3 regions of the Devosia sp. T2-14 genome follow, and region 2 is predicted to be linked to each of the others. Evidence: riboswitches for the same ligand, from Rfam matches in the RefSeq annotation. Region 2 holds a riboswitch; each other region holds the start of a gene.
What was found. Region 2 has a riboswitch for cobalamin ahead of ACZ5WT_RS08425 (ribonucleoside-diphosphate reductase subunit alpha). Riboswitches for the same ligand answer to the same signal wherever they lie in the genome.
Positions count from the first base shown of each region.

Region 1 (7,564 bases), 370 kb from region 2:
GACAGCGCCACACCTAGCAGCGCCGAATGGGCCATGGTGTCGCCAAAATAGGCCATGCGCCGCCACACGACGAAACAGCCCAGCGGCCCCGCCACCAGCGCCAACCCGACGCCGGCAATTAGGGCGCGAGAGAAGTAGTCACCGAACATTAGCGTGCTCCGTCGTGTGCGTGGCTGTGAACCGCATGCTCATCATGGGGATGCACATGCCCGTCCGGGTCATGTTCATGGTCATGATGGTGCTGATAGATCGCCAGCGATCCCGCCGCGCGTTCGCCGAACAGCCGCAGATATTCCGGGCTCCGCTTCACTGCCGCTGGCGTGCCACGGCAGCAGACATGGCCATTGAGGCAAATCACCGTATCGGTTTCGGCCATCACCACATGCAGGTCATGGCTGATCATCAGGATGCCGCTGCGCGTGGTGTCGCGGATTTTGCGCACCAGGTCATAGAGCGCCACCTCGCCGGAGAAGTCGACGCCCTGCACTGGTTCGTCGAGCACCAGCAGATCAGGCTGGCGGATCATCGCGCGGGCAAACAGCACGCGCTGAAACTCGCCGCCCGAAAGCTCCTGCACCGCCGCCTTGCTCAGTTTTTCCGCGCCGACGGCCGTCAGTGCCGCTTCGATTTCGCTATTGCTGTAGCGCCCGGTCAGGGTCATCAGCCGATCGACCGTGAGGGGTAGCGTCCAGTCGATGGCCAGCTTTTGCGGCACATAGCCGATGCGCAGGCCCGCCTGGCGCGTCACCGTGCCCGTGGTGGGCTTCAGCACGCCCGTTGCCAGCTTGGCCGTGGTCGATTTGCCCGAGCCGTTCGGGCCGATCAGCGTGACGATTTCGCCGCGCGAAATCGTCAGGTCCACGCCGCTGACCAGCGTGCGCCCACCCCGGGTAACGCTCGCATTGCTGAGCGTGATTAGCGTTTCTTTCGTTGCCGAGGCATCCATAAGATCATCCGTTTCAGCGGGAGCGCGTCGTGGCCGGATCATGGATCGCCGCCCCAAATTACCCCTTGACGCTCTTCAATACGTTATAGCATAACACCGCTGCAAGCGTAATAACATAACATATCACGCCGTCAAACGAGGTCCGCCGATGCATCTGCTCACCCCGCTCACGCTGTTATCAGCAGCTTTGCTCACCACCAGCGCCATGGCCGCGCCCAATGTGGTGGCATCCATAAAGCCGGTGCATTCACTGGTCAGCGCGGTCATGGCCGGTGTCGGCGAGCCCACCCTCATCGTGCGGGGCTCGGCCTCGCCGCACACCTATGCGCTCAAGCCCTCCGATGCCGGGGCGCTGGAAGCCGCCGATATCGTGTTCTGGACCGGCGACGGGCTCGAGCTGTTCCTTGCCAAGGCGCTCGATACACTGGCGGTCAAGGCGCAGGTGGTTGAGCTGGCCGATAACCCTGAAATCACCATGCTGCCCATGCGCGAGGGCGGCGCCTTCGCCGCTCATGACCACGACCATGAGCATGGAGAGGGCGAAGCGCATGACCACGATCACGACCACGACGATCATGCTGAGGCTGACATGCACTTCTGGCTCGATCCACAAAATGCCGCGCTGATGGTGACGCAGATCGCGTCGACCCTTGCCGCAGCGGACCCCGAAAATGACGCTGCTTACGAGGCCAACGCCGCCGCAGAAATCTCGGCGCTGGCGGTCCTGGAGACCGAAATCGCCGCCACTCTGGCTCCGGTTGCCGACAAGCCCTTCGTGGTCTTTCACGATGCCTATCAGTATTTTGAGGCGCGCTTCGGCCTCAACCTGGCGGGGTCGGTCACCGTCACGCCGGACGTGATGCCGGGCGCCGCCCGTATCGATGAGCTCAAGGCGCGGGTCGCCGAGCTGGGCGCCACCTGTGTCTTTGCCGAACCCAATTTCGAGCCGGCCATCATCGGTGCCATTACTGAAAATACCGGCGCCAAGGCCGGTGTGCTCGATCCCGAAGGTGGTGCGCTGACCGAAGGGCCCAACCTTTATCCCGAGCTGCTGCGCGGGCTGGCCACCAGCCTCGTTGATTGCCTGAACTAGTTTGATGGGGCGAGGGGGGCCCCTCGCCCTTATTTCAATGGGCCGCGGAAAATGAAGAAAGCGCCAAGGGCGATCAGCCCAAAGCCGATGCCGTGGTTCCATGTCAGCTTCTCGCCGAGGTAGAACGCGCTGAACAGCACGAAGACCGATAGTGAGATAACTTCCTGGATGGTCTTGAGTTCGGCGCCGGAATAGACGCCGTAGCCGATGCGATTGGCCGGAACGGCGAGCCAGTATTCGAAGAACGCGATGCCCCAGCTCACCATGACCACGACCCACAGCGAGGCTGCGGGGAATTTGAGGTGCCCATACCAGGCAAAGGTCATGAAGACGTTTGAGGCGATCAGCAGCCCGATCGGGGCCAGCACAGCGACGTTGAAGCCCAAGGCTTCCTCCTGAAATCACCGGCAACTCCGGCCCGGCTATCTAGCCATGGCCGGCGCGCCGCGAAAGCGGATTTCAGCGCAGATTCTTGGTTGGCTGCTCCAGTCCGAAGATATCATCGGTCAGGCTGTCCATGCGCTCGCGGATCAGCGCCTGGGCGTCATAGACGCCGCGGTTGTAGAAATACGCGCCCATCTTGTCGACGAAGAACATCATCAGCATTTCTGCTGGGATGGCGCCGATATCCTGGTCCAGCTCGTCGCGGAAATAGTCCTGGATCTCGCCCACGATGGCCTTGGTTTCTTCGCGGCTGAACTTGATCGGTTTCATAGGGGTCTCCTTTGCCTCACTCATATCGTGAGTCGCCGGTGGCGGGCGGGGCGGGTTCGGCGACACTGTGCCACTCGCTTTGCCCTTGCCATTCGGAGCCGTTTCCGATCATCGGCGCCCCCCGACTATCCCCAGCCTGAATCCATTGATTGACCCGCACCCCTCGGGCGGCGTAACTCTGGTCTTGTGTTGGTTCCCCGCGTCCGTAGTGGCAAGGGGATACCCTTCCCGCCGTATCCGGCAGGAAGGAAAGGGAACACGGTGCGACGTACCCATCAGGGCGCAAAACCGTGGCTGCCCCCGCAACTGTAAGCGGTGCGCTCCTCTCAAAAGGCCACTGATCGCGAGCGATCGGGAAGGCGAGGGGAGCGGCAATCACCGTGAGCCAGGAGACCTGCCAGCACCTTAGCCGGGCTCAACGCCCAGAACCATTACGCACGGAGGGTGCTGCTATGACGACCGCGACCAACGTTTCGACTGGTATCCAGTCGCTTTCTCTCTCCCAGCGCCTGATCGCAGGCTCGCTGGCCCTGATGCTTGGCCTGACCCTGCTGGTCGGCACCGGCTTTGCGGGCGACTATCGCCTGCACAACGGCGCGCACGACACCCGTCATGCCATGGGCTTCCCCTGCCACTAAGGCAGAACAGAGAGAACCATCATGTTTCGCAATCTGTTTTTTGCTGCGCTTGTCGCAGCCCTTTGTGCTGGCCTGGTCAATGCCGCCATCCAGCAGTTCCGCATCACGCCGCTGATCCTGCATGCCGAGACCTTCGAGGGCGAAGGCGGGCATAGCCACGGTCCGGGTGAGGCCGAGCACACCCATGACGCCGCTGCCACGACGGCCGCCGAGCCCGAGGAGTGGGCGCCGCAGGATGGCTTCGAGCGCACCGCCTATACGACGTTGGCGACCCTGCTCGCCGCGGCCGGCTTCGCGCTGGTCATCGGCGCCGTCTCGCTGTTTGCCGGCATTCCGATCACTTTCGCCAATGGGTTCCTGTGGGGCATTGCCGGCTTTGCGGCCTTCTCGCTGGCCCCGGCCTATGGCCTGCCGCCCGAACTGCCGGGCATGCCGGCGGCCGAAGTGCTGCCGCGCCAGATCTGGTGGGCGGGCACGGCCCTGGCCACCGGCGGCGCCATGCTGCTGCTCGCCAAGACCCGCGCCGGCTGGGCCTTTGCGATCGCCATCGCCCTCGTGGTTATCCCGCACATCATCGGCGCCCCTGCTGCGCCCGATGAACCAAGCGCCGTTCCGGCCCATCTCGCCGCTGAATTTGCCGCCGCCACCCTGGGCACCGCTTTGGTGTTCTGGCTGATCCTGGGCACCGTCTTCGGCAAGCTCAATGACCTTCTCGCTGCCCGCAGCGCCAACCCCGCGGGAGCCCTCGCATGACCACCAAGATCCCCACCACCGTCATCACCGGCTTCCTCGGTGCCGGCAAGACCACTCTCGTGCGGCACCTGCTCGCGCACGCCCCCAAGGGCAAGCGTATCGCCCTGATCATCAACGAGTTTGGTGACCTCGGCGTCGACAAGGACATCCTTGCCGGCTGTGGCGACGAGACCTGCCGCGAAGAGGACATGGTCGAACTGTCCAACGGCTGCATCTGCTGCACCGTGGCCGACGAGTTCATTCCCACCATGCAGGCGCTGCTCGCCCGCCCCGAAAAGTTCGATCACATCGTCATCGAAACCTCCGGCCTGGCGTTGCCCCAGCCGCTGATCCGCGCCTTCAACTGGCCCGAGATCAAGGCCCAGGTCACCATCGACGGCATCGTCACCGTCGCCGACGCGGCAGCGCTCGCCGAAGGCCGCTTTGCCGCCGACGAAGCCGCCGTCGACGCCCTGCGCCGCCAGGACGAAATGCTCGACCACGAAACCCCGCTGGGCGAGCTGTTCGAGGACCAGCTCTCGGTGGCCGACCTTGTGATCGTGAACAAATCCGACCTTGTCGAGCCGGAAATGCTCGACAAGGTCGAGGCCAACCTGCGCGCCGAAATGCGCCCCGGCGTCGGCCTGATCCGCGCCCGCAACGGCCATGTCGATATCGCGGCACTGCTCGGCATGGGCATGGGCAGCGAGGACGATATCGCCAACCGGCCCAGCCATCACGAGCTCGAGCATGGCGGGGAAACCCATGAGCATGACGACTTCGACAGCTTCTCGATCCGCCTGCCCGAAATCGCTGGCAAGGATCAGCTGCTGGCGGTGATCGAGCAGACCATCCGGGACCACGATGTGTTGCGCCTCAAGGGTTTCGCTGCGGTTCCCGGCGCTGCAGCGCGGCTGGCCATCCAGGCCGTCGGTCCCCGTGTCACCGCCTATTTCGACCGTCCCTGGAAGGATGGCGAAGTGCGCGATACGGCGCTTGTGGTGATCGGCGAGACGCCGCTCGACCACGGCGCCATCACCAAAAGCCTAGAACAGGCAGCAGCTTAGGAGCGAGCAATGAGCGAAATCACCAAGGACAGTAACGGCACCCAGCTCAACGATGGCGATGCCGTGACCCTGATCAAGGACCTCAAGGTCAAGGGCACCTCGGTGACGCTCAAGCGCGGCACCCTGGTCAAGAATATCCGCCTGACCGACGATACCGCCGAAATCGAGTGCAATGCCGAGAAGGTCAAGGGTCTCGTGCTGCGCACCGAGTTTTTGAAAAAAGCCTGACACTGTATGCACTTACTCTCTGCACAGGCCGGCGCTATCCAACAGGAAGGCGAAGCCATCGACCTCAACCAGCGCCCCGGGGCGCTGGTCTTCGCCTCTTCCGCCGATAGCGAGCTGGCCATGCTGGCCGGCGCCGCCGACCGGGCGGGCGAGGACGAACTCCGCCTCGCCAACACATTGCGGCTGACCAATAATCTGTCGGTCGACCTGTGGCTTGAGCAGACCGTGGCCCATGCCCGGCTGGTCGTGTTGCGCCTTATCGGCGGCGCCGCCTATTTCCAATATGGCGTCGATGAGCTGACGGCTTTGTGCAGAAATCGTCGAATTCCGCTGGTTCTGCTGCCTGGCGATGCCAACCCCGATCCCATCCTGCAAGAGCGCTCCAGCGTCCATCCCGATGACTGGACACGCCTGCATTCCCTGTTCATTGCCGGTGGCCCCGACAATGCCGATACGATTTTGCGGGCCTTCAACACGCTCGCCGCCAGCACGCATGGTCGTGCAGCAAGCTTGCAGATTTCTGGCGGATTTCTTGCTGAAACTGCACCTCAGCCCTTCGCCCGCTTCGGCGTGTGGCATCCCGCGACTGGCATGACCGACGAAGCCGGCCTGCGCGCCCTGCACGGCGACGGTCGAGCCCATGTTCCGATCCTGTTTTATCGCGCCGCGCTCGAAGGGGCGGGGACTGCGACCATCGAAGCGTTGATCGCCGCGATCGAGGCGCGTGGCCTCGCGCCGGTGCCGCTGCTGGTCTCCTCGCTCAAGGAAGCGGCCTGCGTCCGCTTCGTGCAGAATGCGCTGGCCGCCTTTCCGCCGGCGGCGATTTTCAACCTCACCGCTTTCGCGCTCGGTATCGATGGTCTGGCGCCCAGCGCCAACCCGTTCTCGGGTTCCGATGCGCCGGTGATCCAGCTGGTCCAGTCAGGCCGCTCGGAGGCGCAGTGGCTGGCCGATAGCCAGGGGCTCTCGTCCAAGGATATGGCGATGTATCTCGTCATGCCCGAAGTGGATGGCCGCCTCGGCGGGCTGCTGGTCGGTCACAAGGCCGACGCCGTCTGGCACGAACGCTGCCAGGTGCCGCTGAGCGCCTATGCCCCCGATCATTCCGGCATCGACCGGGCCGTAACCCTCGCCGCCAACTGGGCCCGCCTGCGCGCCACGCCGCGTGGTGAGCGCAAGATTGCCCTGGTCCTCGCCAACTATCCCCTGCGCGACGGCCGGCTGGCGAATGGGGTTGGATATGATGCCCCGGCCTCGACGTTGGAGATGCTGCGGGCGCTGGATGGGGCAGGTTATGCCACCGGAACTCCGGAGGCACTTACCCCCGAGACCCTCATCGCCCTCCTGCAATCCGGGCCGACAAATGCGGACCCCAAGCGGGGCGTGTCGGCGGCGGTGTTGTCGGCGGAGCGGTATGCGGAGCTGCTGGCGGGACTGCCGGAGGCGATCCGCGAGGCGGTGACGGCCCGTTGGGGCGCGCCGGAGGCCGATCCGTTTGTGCGGGGGGATGTGTTCCACCTGCCGGCGCTGATGTTTGGCAATGTGGCGGTGCTGTTGCAGCCGGGGCGCGGATATCAGCTCGATGAAACGCTGAGCTATCACGATCCGCTGCTCGTGCCGCCGCATGCCTATATCGCGGCCTACCTGTGGCTGCGGCATGAGTTTGGGGCGCATGCGTTGATCCATAACGGCAAGCACGGCACGCTCGAATGGCTGCCGGGCAAGGCGACGGCGCTGGATGCGGCGAGCTATCCCGATGCGCTGTGGGGGCAGTTGCCGCACCTCTACCCGTTCATCGTCAATGATCCCGGCGAGGGTACGCAGGCCAAGCGCCGGACCGGCGCTGTGATCATCGATCATCTGGTGCCGCCGCTGACGCGGGCGGAAACCTATGGGCCGCTGAAAGATCTCGAGGCGCTGCTCGATGAATATTATGCGGCATCGGGTATGGACCGGCGACGGCTGGCCGATCTCAAACGGCGTATTCTCGATTTCACCCGCGATGCGCGGCTGGATCGCGATATCGGGCTGCCCGAGGATGAAACCGAAGCGCTGATCAAGATCGATAATTTCCTGTGCGACCTCAAGGAAGCGCAGATCCGCGACGGGTTGCATGTGTTCGGGCAGTCGCCGCAGGGCGCGCTTG
Region 1 is NZ_AP027921.1:2,066,050-2,073,613, forward strand. Features, by position in the region: gene ACZ5WT_RS10145 (metal ABC transporter permease) at 1-149, opposite strand, end outside; gene znuC (zinc ABC transporter ATP-binding protein ZnuC) at 149-946, opposite strand; gene ACZ5WT_RS10155 (zinc ABC transporter substrate-binding protein) at 1,095-2,039, shown strand; gene ACZ5WT_RS10160 (DMT family protein) at 2,069-2,365, opposite strand; gene ACZ5WT_RS10165 (DUF2164 domain-containing protein) at 2,499-2,753, opposite strand; cobalamin riboswitch at 2,927-3,169, shown strand; gene ACZ5WT_RS10170 (CbtB domain-containing protein) at 3,206-3,391, shown strand; gene ACZ5WT_RS10175 (CbtA family protein) at 3,413-4,144, shown strand; gene cobW (cobalamin biosynthesis protein CobW) at 4,141-5,190, shown strand; gene ACZ5WT_RS10185 (alkylphosphonate utilization protein) at 5,200-5,418, shown strand; gene ACZ5WT_RS10190 (cobaltochelatase subunit CobN) at 5,425-7,564, shown strand, end outside.
Region 1: linked by a shared signal. The riboswitch ahead of ACZ5WT_RS10170 (CbtB domain-containing protein) and the one ahead of ACZ5WT_RS08425 (ribonucleoside-diphosphate reductase subunit alpha) in region 2 are both predicted to bind cobalamin.

Region 2 (7,564 bases):
TCGATCGTGACACCGGCAAGTATCTCTGGTCGCAGGAAACCGTGTACCAGAACTCGGTCACCAAGATCGACGAAGACGGTACGGTTCACCCGAACGAAGACCTGATGGTCAAGGCACTCGGCGAAGAAGCGCTCATCTGCACTTCCGTGTCCGGTGGCAAGCTCTGGCAGGCTGGCGCTTACAGCCCGCTGACCCAGCAGTTCTACGTCCCGCTCACCGAGGCCTGCAACACGGTTTCGGCTACCCAGACCGAGTTCACCGCTGGCAACGCCACCGGCGCAATGAAGTTTGGCCCGCGCGTTCTGCCTGAAGGCATCACCGAGGCTGGCCTCGTGGAAGCCATCAAGGTTGGCACCACCAAGTCGGAAGGCGAAGGCTGGAAGGTCCGTCAGCGTCCTTCGATGACCTCGTCGCTCCTGGCGACCGGTGGTGGTCTGGTGATCGGCGGCGACGCTGGCCGCTACGTCAAGGCATGGGATCAGGAGACCGGTGACGTTCTCTGGCAGCAGCGCCTGAACGCCCCGATCGGCGGTTCGCCGATGACCTACGAGCTCGATGGCGAGCAGTACATCGTGATCCCGACCGGCTTCAGCGCCGCAGCGGGCTCGATCGCCTCGGCCTTCCCGGAAGTTCCGCTTCCCTCGGGCACGGGCAACTCGATCTTCGTCTACAAGCTGCCCAAGAACTAATTGGTGCAGTAATGATTGGAAGGGGGCCGCGAGGCCCCCTTCCTGCTTTCAGGAGACCCAAATGAAATTGCTCACCCGTCTGGCGTCCGTCCTCGCCGTCTGCCTGCTGGCCCTGCCCGCCCAGGCCCAGGTCCTGCCCCAGCAGCTGCTCAACCAGCAGCGCGGTTTGCAGGGCAACAATATCCGCGCCTGCGTCGATGACTTCAGCCCCGGCGGTAAGCTTGACCGCGCCGTGGCCCAGGCCATTGCCGACGCGCTGTTCCTCAAGGTCGAATATGTTCCGGCGCTGCGCGGTTTTCCGCTCGATGGCGACGGCTATCTCGCCGAAATGCAGGTGCACCTGACCAATGACTGCGACCTGCTGATGGGTGTCGCGGTGCAGCCCAATTCTCCATTCCCCGAATGGGCCGCGGTGACCCGCCCCTATGCGAACGTGCCCTTCGTGCTCGCTGTCGCCGACCCGTCCTACACCAAACTGGGCGATATTCCGGTCGGCAGCACCATCGGCACCGCCATAGCCAGCCTGGGTGAACGCGTCTTCGCCACCACCATGCTGCAGCGTCCCAAGGACCAGCGCTGGAAGCGCCTGCCCTATGCCGACAACAAGCTGATGCTCACCCGGCTGCTTGAAGGCAAGCTGGCCGGCATGCTGCTCTGGCAGCCCGCCCTGGCCCAGCTGATGGCCGAAGACCCCGCCGCTGCCAACCTCAAGGTGGCCGCGCTCGATCCGGTGCCAGCCGCCAATGTGCAGGTCGGTGCGCTGATTGCGAGCAGCAACACCTATCTGCGCAGCCAGGTCGACAATGCCATCGCCGAGCTCACCGATGACGGCACCATCACCCAGATCATGGCCGATCTGAGCATGGCGCAGTAGCGTCTAGAGACGGGAGAAATATGGGGCCAGCATCGGCCCCATATTCGGCACGAAGCCGGCAACCAGCGCCAGCACCAGCACGACATTGACCGGCACCACCAGGCGCCGCCATTGCCTGGCCCTCTCCGGCATCGCCGCAAACAGGAACAGCCCGCCGATCAGGCCGGGCAGCGGCAACAGGTTGAGTGGTACCGACATCAGGATGATCTCCTGCAAGGCCACCGCCACCTGCAGCATGGCATAGCCCGCCGTGCGCGGCACATAGGTGGCAATCAGCTGGCGTACGCCATCGAGCAGGGGCACCAGAGCCAGGCTCGCCGCCAGCACGGCCAGCGCAATCCCCACCAGCGCCAGCCGCCCGCCTTTCAGCGATTCCGGCTGCGGCGCGTGATAGCGGATCCAGGTGGTGCGGAACAGCACCGCCATGGCCATGCCGGGCATCGAAATATGATCGAGTGGATTGAAGCTGAAGCGGTCGCCCTTCTCCCCTTCCTCGCGCCGCAGCAGCGCGATCAGCAGCGTCAGCAAGCCGCCCTGAAACGCCGCATAAAGCAGCCCGGCGGCGAGGCGCGACATGATGGCCTGGAGGGAAAGATCGTTGAGAAGGGACATGCTGTTCCGGGCCTTGCTGCGCGAGCCCGCTCTATAGCAGAGCGTCAGCCGAACAAAAATGCAGATGTCGCCCTCGACAAGCCATTGACGCGAATCCCGAACTAGACCACTACATGTAGTGTGTCGTGGTTACCCGGATCGCAAGGACGGGTGATAATAGGGAAGCTGGTGCGAACTCAATGTTCCAGTCCAGCGCTGCCCCCGCAACTGTGAAAGCCCGCATCCCGGGCAAGCCAGATACCTGCCACGACAGGTCAAAACGTCCATGGGCGGGGTGTCCCGATTGGTCGCGTCGCCGCTTGGCCGTCTGGTCATGCCTCTGCGCGCCCTGTTGCCCCCGCCATCCACCTACGGGGGTCCAATGTCGCAGATCACAGCCTTTCCATCCCAATCCGCATCAGCCGAGCCCGGCTATTCCATCCTCAAGCGCAATGGCGGCATCGTGCCCTTCGATCCCGCCAAGATCGCCGTGGCGCTGACCAAGGCTTTCCTTGCCGTCGAGGGACACGAGGCCTCCGCCTCGCGCCGCGTGCATGAGACCGTCGCCCGGCTCAGCGACGAGGTCGCCACCGCCCTCACCCGCCGCGCCAAGGACGGCCGGGTCTTCCACATCGAGGACGTGCAGGATCAGGTGGAGCTGGCGCTGATGCGCGGCGAGCACCAGAAGGTCGCCCGCGCCTATGTGCTCTATCGCGAAGACCGCGCCCGCGCCCGCGCCGCCACCACAGCGCCGGTGGCCGTGGCCTCCGCCCTGCGCATGACGTTGGCCGATGGCCGCCTCGCCCCGCTCGATGAAGCCCGCCTCGCCACCGTGGTCGCGGAAGCCTGCGCCGGCCTCGAGGGCACGTCGCCGCAGACCATCCTCGCCGAGACCCGCCGCAATCTCTATGACGGCATTTCGCTCGACGAGCTGGCGCTGGCCCCGATCCTCGCCGCCCGCACGCTGGTGGAAACCGAGCCCAATTACGCCCTGGTGTCTGCCCGCCTGCTGCTCGACAAGCTGCGCCGCGAAGCCCTCACCTTCGTCTCCGGCCGCCCCGACATGGCGACCCAGGCGGACATGGAAACCCGCTATGCCGACTATTTCCCGGCCTACCTCCAGCGCGGTATCGAACATGAGCTGATCGACCCCGAGCTCGCCCGCTTCGACGTCAAGCGCATCGCCGCCGCCATCAAGCCCGAGCGCGACATGCAGTTCCAGTATCTGGGCCTGCAGACCCTCTACGACCGCTATTTCCTGCATGTCGAACGGCAGGTCTTCGAGCTGCCGCAGGCCTTCTTCATGCGCGTCGCCATGGGCCTGGCCATCCGCGAGATCGACCGCGAGGCCCGCACCATCGAATTCTACGACCTGCTGTCGAGCTTCCATTTCATGGCCTCGACCCCGACCCTGTTCAATGCCGGCACGCTGCGCCCGCAGCTCAGCTCCTGCTTCCTGACCACCGTCGCCGACGATCTCGACGGCATCTTCAAGTCGATCAAGGACAATGCCCTGCTCGCCAAATATTCCGGCGGCCTGGGCAATGACTGGACGCCGGTGCGGGGCCTGGGCGCCCATATCAAGGGCACCAATGGCGAGAGCCAGGGCGTCGTGCCCTTCCTCAAGGTTGCCAATGACACCGCCATCGCGGTCAACCAGGGCGGCAAGCGCAAGGGCGCGGTCTGCGCGTATCTCGAAACCTGGCATGTCGACATCGAGGAATTCCTCGATCTGCGCAAGAATACCGGCGACGACCGCCGCCGCACCCATGACATGAACACCGCCAATTGGGTGCCGGACCTGTTCATGGAGCGCGTCGAGGCGGGCGGCGACTGGACCCTGTTCTCGCCCGATGAAACGCCCGACCTGCACGATCTCTACGGCCCCGCCTTCAAAAGCGCATACGAGGCCTATGAAGCGAAGGCCGCCGCCGGCCAGCTCAAGGTCTCCCGCACCGTCAAGGCGCTCGATCTCTGGCGCAAGATGCTGACCATGCTATTCGAGACCGGCCATCCCTGGATCACCTTCAAGGATCCCTGCAACATCCGCTCGCCGCAGCAGCACATCGGCGTCGTCCACTCGTCAAATCTCTGCACCGAGATCACGCTCAATACCTCCAAGGACGAGGTCGCCGTCTGCAATCTCGGCTCGATCAACCTGCTCGCCCATATCGGTGCCAACGGCCTCAATCTGGTCCTGCTCAAGCGCAGCGTCGACGTCGCCATGCGCATGCTGGACAATGTGGTCGACATCAATTTCTACACCATCCCCGAGGCCCGCAGGTCCAATCTGCGTCACCGCCCGGTGGGGCTGGGCCTGATGGGCTTTGCCGATGCGCTGCAGGCGCAGGGCATTGCCTATGCCTCCGACGCAGCCGTCGCCTTTGCCGATAGCTCGATGGAAGCCATCAGCTACTTTGCCATTTCAGCTTCGGCCGATCTGGCCGAAGAACGCGGCGCCTATGCCAGCTTTGAGGGCTCGCTGTGGAGCCAGGGCATCCTTCCCATCGATAGCCTGGAACTGCTGGCGCAGACCCGCAGCGAGATCAATATCGACCGCAGCCAGCGCCTCGACTGGGAGACCCTGCGCCACCGCGTCAAAACCGTCGGCATGCGCAATTCCAACACCATGGCCATCGCGCCCACCGCGACCATTTCCAACATCTGCGGCGTCAGCCAGTCGATCGAGCCGGGCTACCAGAACCTCTATGTGAAATCGAACATGAGCGGCGACTTCACCGTGGTGAACGCCCAGCTGGTGCGCGATCTCAAGGCGCGGGGGCTGTGGGACGAGGTGATGATCTCCGACCTCAAATATTTCGACGGCTCGGTCGGCCAGATTGACCGCGTGCCGGCCGACCTCAAGGCCATCTACGCCACCGCCTTCGAGCTGGATGCGAGCTGGCTGATCGCCGCCGCCTCACGCCGCCAGAAGTGGATCGACCAGGCGCAGTCGCTCAACCTCTACCTCGCCAATCCCTCGGGCAAGGCACTGGATGCGCTCTATCGCTCGGCGTGGAAGGCGGGCCTCAAGACCACCTATTACCTGCGCTCGCGCTCGGCCACCCATGTGGAAAAATCCACCCTCAAGGGCACCGACGGCAAGCTCAATGCCGTGGCCGTCACCGCACCGGTCATCACCGCTCCGCCCGTCGCAGCGCCTGTCCGCACCGGGCTGATCATGCCCGTCATCGACGGCCCCGCCTGCCTTATCGACGATCCCGACTGCGAAGCCTGCCAGTAACCGCGCCCTCAGTCGTCTCCCTCCCCCTCGCGGGGGAGGTGCAGCTCCGTATTCCCGGCGACATGCCGCTCGCAACAATCAGGAACCCCCAAATGTCCCTCGAATGGACCACCAACCAGCCCAACCCCGCCCGCATCGATCCCACTGGCGGCCGCGTCTCCGTTGACGACAAGGCGATGATCAATTGCCGCGCCGACGTGAACCAGCTGCTGCCGCTCAAGTACAAATGGGCCTGGGAAAAATACCTCAACGGCTGCAACAACCACTGGATGCCCACCGAAGTCTCGATGCAGGCCGATATCGCCCTGTGGAAGAGCAAGGACGGGTTGACCGATGACGAGCGCCACACGCTCAAGCGCAATCTGGGCTTCTTTGCCGCCTCAGAGAGTCTTGTCGCCAACAATATCGTGCTGGCCATCTACCGCCACCTGACCAATCCGGAATGCCGGCAATATCTGCTGCGTCAGGCCTTCGAAGAGGCGGTGCATACCCACACGTTCCAGTACATCGTGGAGTCGCTCGGGCTCGACGAGGGCGAGCTCTTCAACATGTATCGCGAAGTGCCGTCCATTACCGACAAGGCGGCCTGGGCGCTCAACTTCACCCAGCATCTGGATGATCCCGATTTCACCACCGGCACGCCCGAAACCGACCGCGCCTTCGTGCGGGACCTCGTGGCCTTCTACGTCATCTTCGAGGGCATGTGGTTCTATACCGGCTTCGCGCAGATCCTTTCGCTGGGCCGCCGCAACAAGATGGTGGGGATTGCCGAGCAGTATCAGTACATCCTGCGCGACGAGAGCATCCACCTCAACTTCGGCATCGACGTGATCAACCAGATCAAGGCCGAGAACCCCCATGTCTGGATCCCTGAATTTCAGGAAGAGGTGCGCGGCATGATCCGCACCGCCGCAGAACTGGAAGCCGCCTATGGCCGCGATACGATGCCGCGGGGTTTCCTCGGGCTCAATGCGGCGCTGTGCGAGCAATACATGCACTTCATCGCCAACCGCCGCTGCGCCCAGCTGGGCCTGGCCCCGGTCTATGCCGAAACCGAGAACCCCTTCCCCTGGATGAGCGAGGCGATGGATCTCAAGAAGGAAAAGAACTTCTTCGAAACCCGCGTCATCGAATACCAGAACGGCGGCGCGCTCAGCTGGGACTAGCCCACCGTATTGGGCGCCAACGCCTCCCTCCCCCTTTGAGGGGAGGGAGCAAGGGCCTGGAGCTCCGCGAAGCGCCTAGCGCGACCGGAAATACTGCGAAATATATCCGGCCACATCGGCGCTGTCCGACCTGGTCGCCACCGAGGCCAGCGCCGTCTCCACCACTGGGTCCGGCGCCTTGCCGCGCCGCATCTCGGCCAGCGCCAGCGTGTAGTCATCGGCAAATTCGGGATGCGGCTGGAAGCTCAGCGCCGCACCATTGCGATAGGCCAGCCCGGCATTGGGGGTGAAGTCCGAGCCCAGGATCACCTCGGCATCGGGCGGAGCGGTGATCACCTGGTCCTGGTGCGAACAGGCGACATTGAGCGCGGCAGGCGCCGACTGCATGAAGGCCGGACGAGACTTGACCGTGTAGGTGTGGCGGCCGAGCCCCCAGCCCTTTTCGGACTTGCGCACATCGCCGCCCAGCGCATCGGCCATGATCTGGTGACCAAAGCACACGCCCAGCATCGGGGTCTTGTGGCCATAGGCGCTGCGGATGAAGGCGCGCAGCGGATCGAGCCAGAAGTGATCCTCATAGACGCCTGCGGGCGAGCCGGTGATGACAACGCCCTCAAGCGTTGCCGGATCGGGCAGCGCCTCGCCATCGGAAACCGCGACCATTTCGTAGGTAAAACCGGGCCCGGTTGAATCGAACATGGTCTCGAACATCTTGCGGTAGGGGCCGAAGCGCGCCCGCAAGGGTTCCGGCACTTCGCCGGTCTGCAAAATCGTGAGTTTCATGGGGTCAGCAATAACGGCGGGGCCGGGTCCCCACAACAGGCCCGGCCGCATTCCGGCGCTGTTATTTTCGCATGCCGGTTCAGGCTGGCACGAATTTCAGCGCCACCCCATTGATGCAGTAGCGCAAGCCGGTGGGCGCGGGGCCGTCGTCGAACACATGCCCCTGGTGGCCGCCGCAATTGGTGCAGTGCACCTCGGTGCGCTCCATGAACAGGCT
Region 2 is NZ_AP027921.1:1,700,096-1,707,659, reverse strand. Features, by position in the region: gene ACZ5WT_RS08440 (outer membrane protein assembly factor BamB family protein) at 1-689, shown strand, start outside; gene ACZ5WT_RS08435 (substrate-binding periplasmic protein) at 751-1,563, shown strand; gene ACZ5WT_RS08430 (hypothetical protein) at 1,567-2,175, opposite strand; cobalamin riboswitch at 2,285-2,438, shown strand; gene ACZ5WT_RS08425 (ribonucleoside-diphosphate reductase subunit alpha) at 2,537-5,398, shown strand; gene ACZ5WT_RS08420 (ribonucleotide-diphosphate reductase subunit beta) at 5,491-6,564, shown strand; gene ACZ5WT_RS08415 (type 1 glutamine amidotransferase) at 6,640-7,347, opposite strand; gene msrB (peptide-methionine (R)-S-oxide reductase MsrB) at 7,427-7,564, opposite strand, start outside.

Region 3 (7,564 bases), 1.1 Mb from region 2:
GGCTTCTGGTCAGCGGGCGTCCGGCAGGGAAATGGTCGCTGTCATGAAGGTCACGGCATTGCCCGCCAGCTGGACGCTCTCGTTCATCAACTCGCAGTCCAGCCACCCGCCGCGCGCAGAAGCTTGAAAGGCCATCAGCCTGTCACGGCCCAACTTCGTACCCCAATAGGGCACCAGCGTTGCATGTATGGACCCTGTAACCTGATCTTCCGGAATACCGGCTCCGGGTGCAAAATAGCGCGAGACGAAATCTGCCGGTTCCCCGCTGGCCTCCACTCCCGTCACCACGAGACCGACCGAACCAAGCTTCCCGATTGCGTTTAGGTCAGGCACGAAGGTGCGGACGGCCTCTGCACTGCCGAGGTCCGCAAATATGTTCTCGAAATTTCGGAAAATACTGACGGGTGGCTCAGAAAAAATGTCCGCTATTTCCGGCGGCAGACGCTCGATGGGCTCAGGGTCCAGCCGGGGAATGTCGAGGCGGTAGCCCCTCTCTGCTTTTGATACCCTCAGCTCACCGACACGGGTATGAAAGACAAGATCGGAATCCGCTTTGTGTTGGGTGAAAAGTATATGCGCCGTTGCCAGTGTGGCATGACCGCAGAAATCAACCTCATGAGCAGGGGCGAACCAGCGCAAATCCCACGCTCCGTCCGGGCGTCGTTTGGCAAAGGCAGTCTCGGCAAGGTTGTTCTCCTGCGAAATCGCCAGCATCAGATCGTCCGGCAGCCATTTCTCGAGCACGAGAACGGCGGCGGGATTGCCCCCAAAAAGTTGATCGGTAAAGGCATCGACCTGGTACATGCGCATGGAAAAACCTCACCCTGGACTGCGTCTCCACACCTTATAGCGAGAAACAGCGACCGGCGGCCATGGACCGCCAGCAGAGGAAACCGCTTATGTTCGGCACGAACACCAACCCCTGACCCGGCCTTACCTGACCCGATCATAAATCAGGGCGAGTTCCCCCTGTTTGCCGGCATCGCTGCGCGTCAGGGCCCATTTGCCGCCGGGGAGCCCGTCTTCGAATAGCCGTTCGCCGCTTCCGGCGATTTCGGGGCAGATCATGAGGTAGAGCCGGTCCATCATATCGGCGGCGAGCAGCGCCTTGATAATGCTGGCGCTGCTATTGACCAGAATATCGCCCTCGCCCTGCTGCTTGAGGTCCGCAATCACCTCGGCGGCCGGGGCATTGACCAGTCTGGTCCGCGCCCAGGGGCTGGTTTTCAGCGTCGACGAGAACACCACCTTGTCGACGCCCACCAGCCACTTGGCAAAGTTGCGATCGCGCGGGTCGGCCTGTTCATTATCGGCTATGGTTGGCCAAAAGCCCAAAAACCCTTCGGCATTGGTCCGTCCCAGCACCGCCGTCGTGGCATTCTCCCAGATGCGGGTCATGTGATCCCGCGCCGTGTCCGTGATCGCATAGGGCACGATCTGGCTGAGGTCGGTGGCGCCACCCGGGCCGTTATAGCGCCCATCGAGGGTGAGGCTCAGATTGGCGGTCACGCGGCGGCCATTCAGCTTGGTCATTTCGATGCTCCTGTTCCTGCGACTGCGGCCTGCAACTGGTCAAGGACCTGGTTCCAGCCTGTTTCTATGCCGGCGATGAAAGGCAGTGCCTCCACCGTCGTCTCGGTGATGGTCATGCCCAGCTGCATCAGACTTTGGCCGGGGGCGACTTCGCTCAACGACAGGTCGTAATGCGCCGTGAACGCCGCCCCGCCCGCCGCGTCAAGCACGGTGAGGTCAAACACCAGCCGGTTGGGCGCTTCGGCCAGCACGACCTGCCCTTCGGAGCGATGGTGTTCCCCTGCCCCTTCATAGTCGAGCACGACGCGCCCCTCCGGCCGGGGCTCGATCAGGCAGCGGATAGCCTTGAGCGATGGCGGCGCCCACCAGCCTGCCAACAGGTCAGGATCGATCCAATGCTGCCACACGCGATCAGCCGCGTGCGGCATGGTGCGTTCGAAGACAAAGCTGCGCCCATCGGCCCAGCGGTCCCTGTCGGCCTCTGTGGCGTCGGCCTGGATGGCCGCCCAATAGCGTTCGACGATGTCCCGCGCCCCACGATGCGTTTCCGCCGTTGCCAGCAGCTCGTCCAGCCCGCCGCGCACTGCCAACAGGGGTCCGGTTTCGATGGCATAGACCCGGCGCTGGCCGAGCGGAAACACCGTTGCCAGCCCCGCCTGCGCGAGGGTCTGCAGGTGCTTTGTCGCCTGCGGCTGCCGCAGTCCTGTGATCTCGACGATTTCTCCAACCGAGCGCGGCCGCTCGGCCAGCAGCTCGAGAATGCGCCATCGTGCGTCGTCACCAAAGGCAGTCGCTATCTGTTTCATTCATATATATTCACAAAACAGAATATTCCTGTCAATGAATATAATTCACCCATCTTGCCCTCCCCGCCCCATCATGCGAAGAGACCAGTGCTTTGGTTCCGCCATGACGCGCGGATTAAAAGGGAACACGGTGCGGACTACCCATCAGGGGCCAATACCGTGGCTGCCCTCGCAACTGTAAGCGGCAAGCCTTTCGCAGCAAGCCACTGGATCCCCCGGGATCCGGGAAGGTAGCGAAGGGCGTTTGAGCCGCGAGCCAGGAGACCTGCCCAGGCAACACCATGAAGTCGGGCGAGGTGTCCCGGCAGGGGGCAGGCAATGAACACGCCAGAATGCTGCGCGCGAACACGAGTCACTGCATCCACGAACAGGGATGCACGGCCGGATGCGGTTTGACGCCCAGGACTTTTCTCTTTCGACACACGATCTGATCGGGCTCTCGTCATGAGGGTCGATATCGCCGGGTTTACCCGCGGCGCGAAGTCGCTCGATCACCGGGCCGTCCTTGCCTATTGCGCCCGCATGGACGCGCTGGGCTATGACGGCATCTGGTTCAACGAGTTCCACTTCCAGCAGCCGCCCGATCCCTATCCCTCGACGCTCCTTTTGGCGGCAAGCATTTTTGCGCGCACCGAGCGGATGCGGGTCGGCACCTCGATTGTGGTGCTGCCGCTCTATCATCCGTTCCTGCTGGCCGAGCAGGTCGCGCAACTGCATTGGCAGAGCAGCGGACGGTTTGATTTCGGCATTGGCCGGGGCACCTTCCCTGCCACGTTGCAGGCGCTGGGGATCGACGCTGCACAGTCGCGAGACCTCTTCGAGCAATCCTTCGCCCTGATGCAATCGGCCTGGCACGGGCCAACCCTTGTGCCCGAAAACAGCGTCTGGCCCCCTTCCAGCCATGCCGTCGGCCCGCTGCTGGCGCCGGGCGAAACCGTGCCGGTCTACCTGGCCGGATCCACGCCCGAAACCATCCGCCTCAGCGTCAGCCACCGGCTGCCCCTGCTGCTCAGCCTTGAACCCTCCGAGCAGCGCCAGCTTGGCGTCTATGACGACCTGACCGGCAATACGAGCGGCCGTTACCCCGCCGACTTTTCGATCTCGCGCTACGTCACCATCGCACCCACGCGGCAGGTGGCGCTTGCTGCTGTCGATGCCCTGCTGCCCCGGCTTTATGAACGGCGGCGGCGCTACGCCATTGCCCAGAACCGGCCGCTCGACACCATCAAGCCCATCGACCCCGCTGTTTTCCTCACCCAGCAGATGATCGCCGGCAGCCCCGGCGATTGCCTGGAGCAGCTCCTCGCCCTGCGCGCCGCGACCGGCATCGACAGCATCCGCCTGATCTTCAACTGCAACGGCGAAATTGCCGACGACGAGGCGGAAGCCATGTCGACCCTGTTCGGGCACGAAGTGCTGCCCGCCCTCCAAGCCCTTCCCCCGATCTCAAGCGAACCAAAGGACACGCCATGACCACTATTCTCTCACGCAGTATCAGGCTCGGCAGCGCACTGGCGCTCGGCGCGCTCCTGCTGGCCGCGCCCACCTCGGCGCAGACCTTCCCGGTCACCGACGACAATTGCGGCGTCGCCACCGTTTATGACGCCGCCCCGCAGCGCGCCGTGACGCTTTCCAACAACGCCACCGAACTGATGCTGGCGCTGGGCCTCGAAGGGCAGATGGCTGGCACCTCCTACATGGCCAATCTCAAGATCAGCCCGGCCTATGCCGATGCCTATGCGACCATTCCGGTCCTCTCCCCGCTGGTCGCCACCACCGAGGAACTGCTCGATGCCGAGGCGGACTTTGTCTATGCCGGCTATCCCGACGGCTTCAGCGAGTCCCGCCACACCCGCGACCAGCTGCACGATCTGGGCATGCAGACGCGCCTCAATGTCGAGGGCTGCAATCTCGGCAGCTTCGGCTTCAATGAACTCTTCGCCGAAATCCGCTCGGTCGCCACGATCTTCGGCGTCGCCGAGCGCGGCGAGACGGTTGTCGAGAGCCTTTCCGCCCGCCTCGATGCAGTCAAGACGGCGCTCGAAGGCACCGAGCCACTCTCGGTCTTCATCTACAATGGCGGCGAGTCCGCACCCAATGGCGTGCTGGGCAATACCCTGCTCTCGCAGGCCGTGGCCGCTGCCGGTGGCGACAACATCTTTGCCGATGTGGCCAAGCGCTATGGCGAAGTGAGCTGGGAGCAGGTGGCCGAGCGGGAGCCCGACTTCATCGTGGTCTTCTATTCCGGCACCGCCGGCGGCCAGGTCGTTGCCGATCCCGATACCGAACTCGGCCAGGCCCGCATTGCGACGCTCAAGGCCACCCCGGCCATCGCCAACGTCCCCGCCATTCTCAACGACCGCTTCATCCTCATCGATTCCGTGCAGGGCCAGCCCGGCCCCAGCACCGTCGATGCGGTCGAGCGCCTGGCCCGCGCCTTCCACCCGCAAGCCTTCGCCGAATAGAGCCCGACCCCATGAACCTGCGATCAGACCTCACCCCGCCCATCGACCAAAGCCGGCTGCTCGCCGTGCTGCGGTCGAGCAGGGCCGACCATGCGGCGGCCCAGCCCGCCGCAGGCCCGGTGCCGCCATTGCGGCAGGCCTCGCGCCTGTCCTATGGCGCGGCGATGGTGATGCTGGTCGCAATCCTGCTCGTTCTGGCAATGGCCGGGCTGATGTTCGGCTCGGTGCATGTGCCCGCGCCCACCGCGCTCGGGGTGCTGGTCAACGGCCTCTCCGGCGCCGAAATCGTGCCCGCCACCTGGCGCGGCGTCTATGACACGATCATTCTCGAAACCCGCATGCCGCGGGTCATCCTCGCCGGCATTGTCGGAGCCACCCTGGCCGCGACCGGCATGACCATCCAGGCCATCGTGCGCAATCCCCTCGCCGGTCCCAGCATATTGGGCGTCTCATCCGGCGCGGCCACCGGCGCGGTCATCGTCATGCGCTGGGGCCTGCTCAGCCTTGGGGCCTTCACGCTCTATTTCTCGGCCTTTGCCGGCGCGCTGGTCACGCTGATCATTGTCTTCTGGGTGGCCCGAACCGGCGGCCAGATGACGCCGACCCGGCTGGTCCTCGCCGGCATCGCCATGAGCTCGGTTCTGAGTGCCGCCACCAGCCTTCTGGTCCTGACCTCGCCCGATCCGCAACTGGCCGCTCGCGTGCTGTTCTGGACCCTGGGCGGTTTCGGCTCGGCGCAGTGGAAGCTGCTGCCTCTGCCTGTCGCCGCGCTGGTGATCGGGCTGGGCATCATGCTGGTGCAGGCCCGCCGGCTCAACCTGCTGATGGCGGGCGACGAAAGCGCCGCCGCCCTCGGGCTCAACATCCACCGCTTCCGGCAGGCCATGTTCGTGCTCACCGCCGCGCTGACTGGGGTCATGGTCGCGGTCTCGGGCGTAATCGGCTTTGTCGGGCTCATCGTGCCCCATATCGTGCGCTTCCTGATCGGCGCCGACCACCGCCGCGCCCTGCCCGCCGTGGCGCTGGTGGGCGCCAGCTTCACCATCGGTGCGGACCTTGTGGCGCGCAGCGTCATTTCCCCGCTCGAGCTGCCGGTTGGCATCATCACTGCGCTGGTGGGCGGCCCCTTCTTCATCTGGCTGCTGCGCCGCGATGCCAAAACCGGGGAGCGCCGCTCATGAGCATCGAACCGGGCAGTCTCAGCCTCAACAATGTCAGCTTTGCCGCCGGCGGCCGGACGCTGGTTCGCGACATTTCCCTCGACGTGAAGCCCGGCGAGATGGTCGGCCTGCTCGGCCCCAATGGCGCCGGCAAGTCATCGCTGCTGCGCACCATCTATCGCACCAACCGCCCCTCGTCCGGGCAGGTGCTGGTCAATGGCAAGGATGTCTGGCAGCAATCGGCCAACTGGGCGGCCCGTCATGTCGGCGCGGTCCTGCAGGACATGCCGGCCGATTTTCCGCTGACGGTGCAGGACGTCGTCGCCATGGGCCGCGCGGCACACAAGCGCCTGCTCGAGCCCGACACCGCCCACGACCGGGCCCTGATCGAAGCGGCAATCGAGCTGCTGCAGCTGGTCCCGTTCCGCGACCGCCTGTTCCGCACCCTGTCGGGCGGCGAGCGCCAGCGCGTGCTGGTGGCGCGGGCACTCGTACAGCAGCCGGCCGTGCTGGTGCTCGACGAGCCGACCAACCACCTCGATATCCACCATCAGCTGCAGCTGCTGCGCTTCGTGCGGGGCCTCGGCATCACCGTGATCGCGGCCCTGCACGATCTCAACCTCGCAGCCATGTTCTGCGACCGGCTCTGCCTGCTCGATCAGGGCGAGATGGCGGCGCTGGGAACGCCCGAGCAGGTGCTGACCGAGCACAACCTCGCCAGCATCTTCCGCATCACCGCCACGCTGACGCGCAACCCGGCCACCGATACGATCTGGGTCATGCCCGCCTGACGGCTAGGCCGAAGCCAGCATCGGCTCGGCCGCATCGCCCGGCGCGCTGCGCGGCGGCAGCGCCAGCGCGGCGACCAGGCTTCGATATTCCTGCCGCGCATTGATGTGCGACATCGAGGGCGCCCCGCCAAGTAGATCGGCTTCCAGCGGGTCGAACACCGTCATCCCCACCGGGAACAGCGAGCGGAAGATCACGCGCTCCGCAATGCCATCGGCCACCCGGCAGCCTAGCCGCGCGGCTACCCGCTCGATCGTGCTTTGCACCTGGCTGGCATTGCGCGAGCCGAGATTGGAAATACGGTTGCGCACCAGCACCCAGTCGATGCCCTGCCCGGTGCTCGCCTGCCGGTCAGCCCGCGCGCGCTGCACATTGCGCGAATAGGGGCTGGTGGCGATCGGCTCCCCGCTCACCGGATCGACCCGCGCCAGCACGTCCAGATCGATCATGCTGTCATTGATCGGGGTCACCAGCGTATCGGCGACCGAATGGGCCAGCCGCGCCAGGTTGCCGTCAAAGCCGGGCGTATCGATGACGATATAGTCCACCTCGTCGCGCAGCTCGCGCATGGCCTTGGTGAAGATATCGAGTTCGGCGCGCTGGTTCTCGCTGATCGAGTCCCCCCAGGCCGTCGGCAGGTGGACATGCTTAGGCATCGGCACCTGCCGCCCGGTGGTGTCCACCGTGCTGCGGCGGTTGCGGACATAGCGCGTCAACGTCTGCTGGCGGCTATCGACGTCCACCGTCGCCACCCGGTAGCCCTGATGCAGCAGGTAGACGGCAAGGTGCAGGGCCGTGGTCGACTTGCCCG
Region 3 is NZ_AP027921.1:604,719-612,282, forward strand. Features, by position in the region: gene ACZ5WT_RS02940 (PhzF family phenazine biosynthesis protein) at 10-810, opposite strand; gene ACZ5WT_RS02945 (dihydrofolate reductase family protein) at 934-1,533, opposite strand; gene ACZ5WT_RS02950 (metalloregulator ArsR/SmtB family transcription factor) at 1,530-2,339, opposite strand; cobalamin riboswitch at 2,416-2,626, shown strand; gene ACZ5WT_RS02955 (LLM class flavin-dependent oxidoreductase) at 2,784-3,812, shown strand; gene ACZ5WT_RS02960 (ABC transporter substrate-binding protein) at 3,809-4,804, shown strand; gene ACZ5WT_RS02965 (FecCD family ABC transporter permease) at 4,816-5,985, shown strand; gene ACZ5WT_RS02970 (ABC transporter ATP-binding protein) at 5,982-6,755, shown strand; gene ACZ5WT_RS02975 (division plane positioning ATPase MipZ) at 6,759-7,564, opposite strand, start outside.
Region 3: linked by a shared signal. The riboswitch ahead of ACZ5WT_RS02955 (LLM class flavin-dependent oxidoreductase) and the one ahead of ACZ5WT_RS08425 (ribonucleoside-diphosphate reductase subunit alpha) in region 2 are both predicted to bind cobalamin.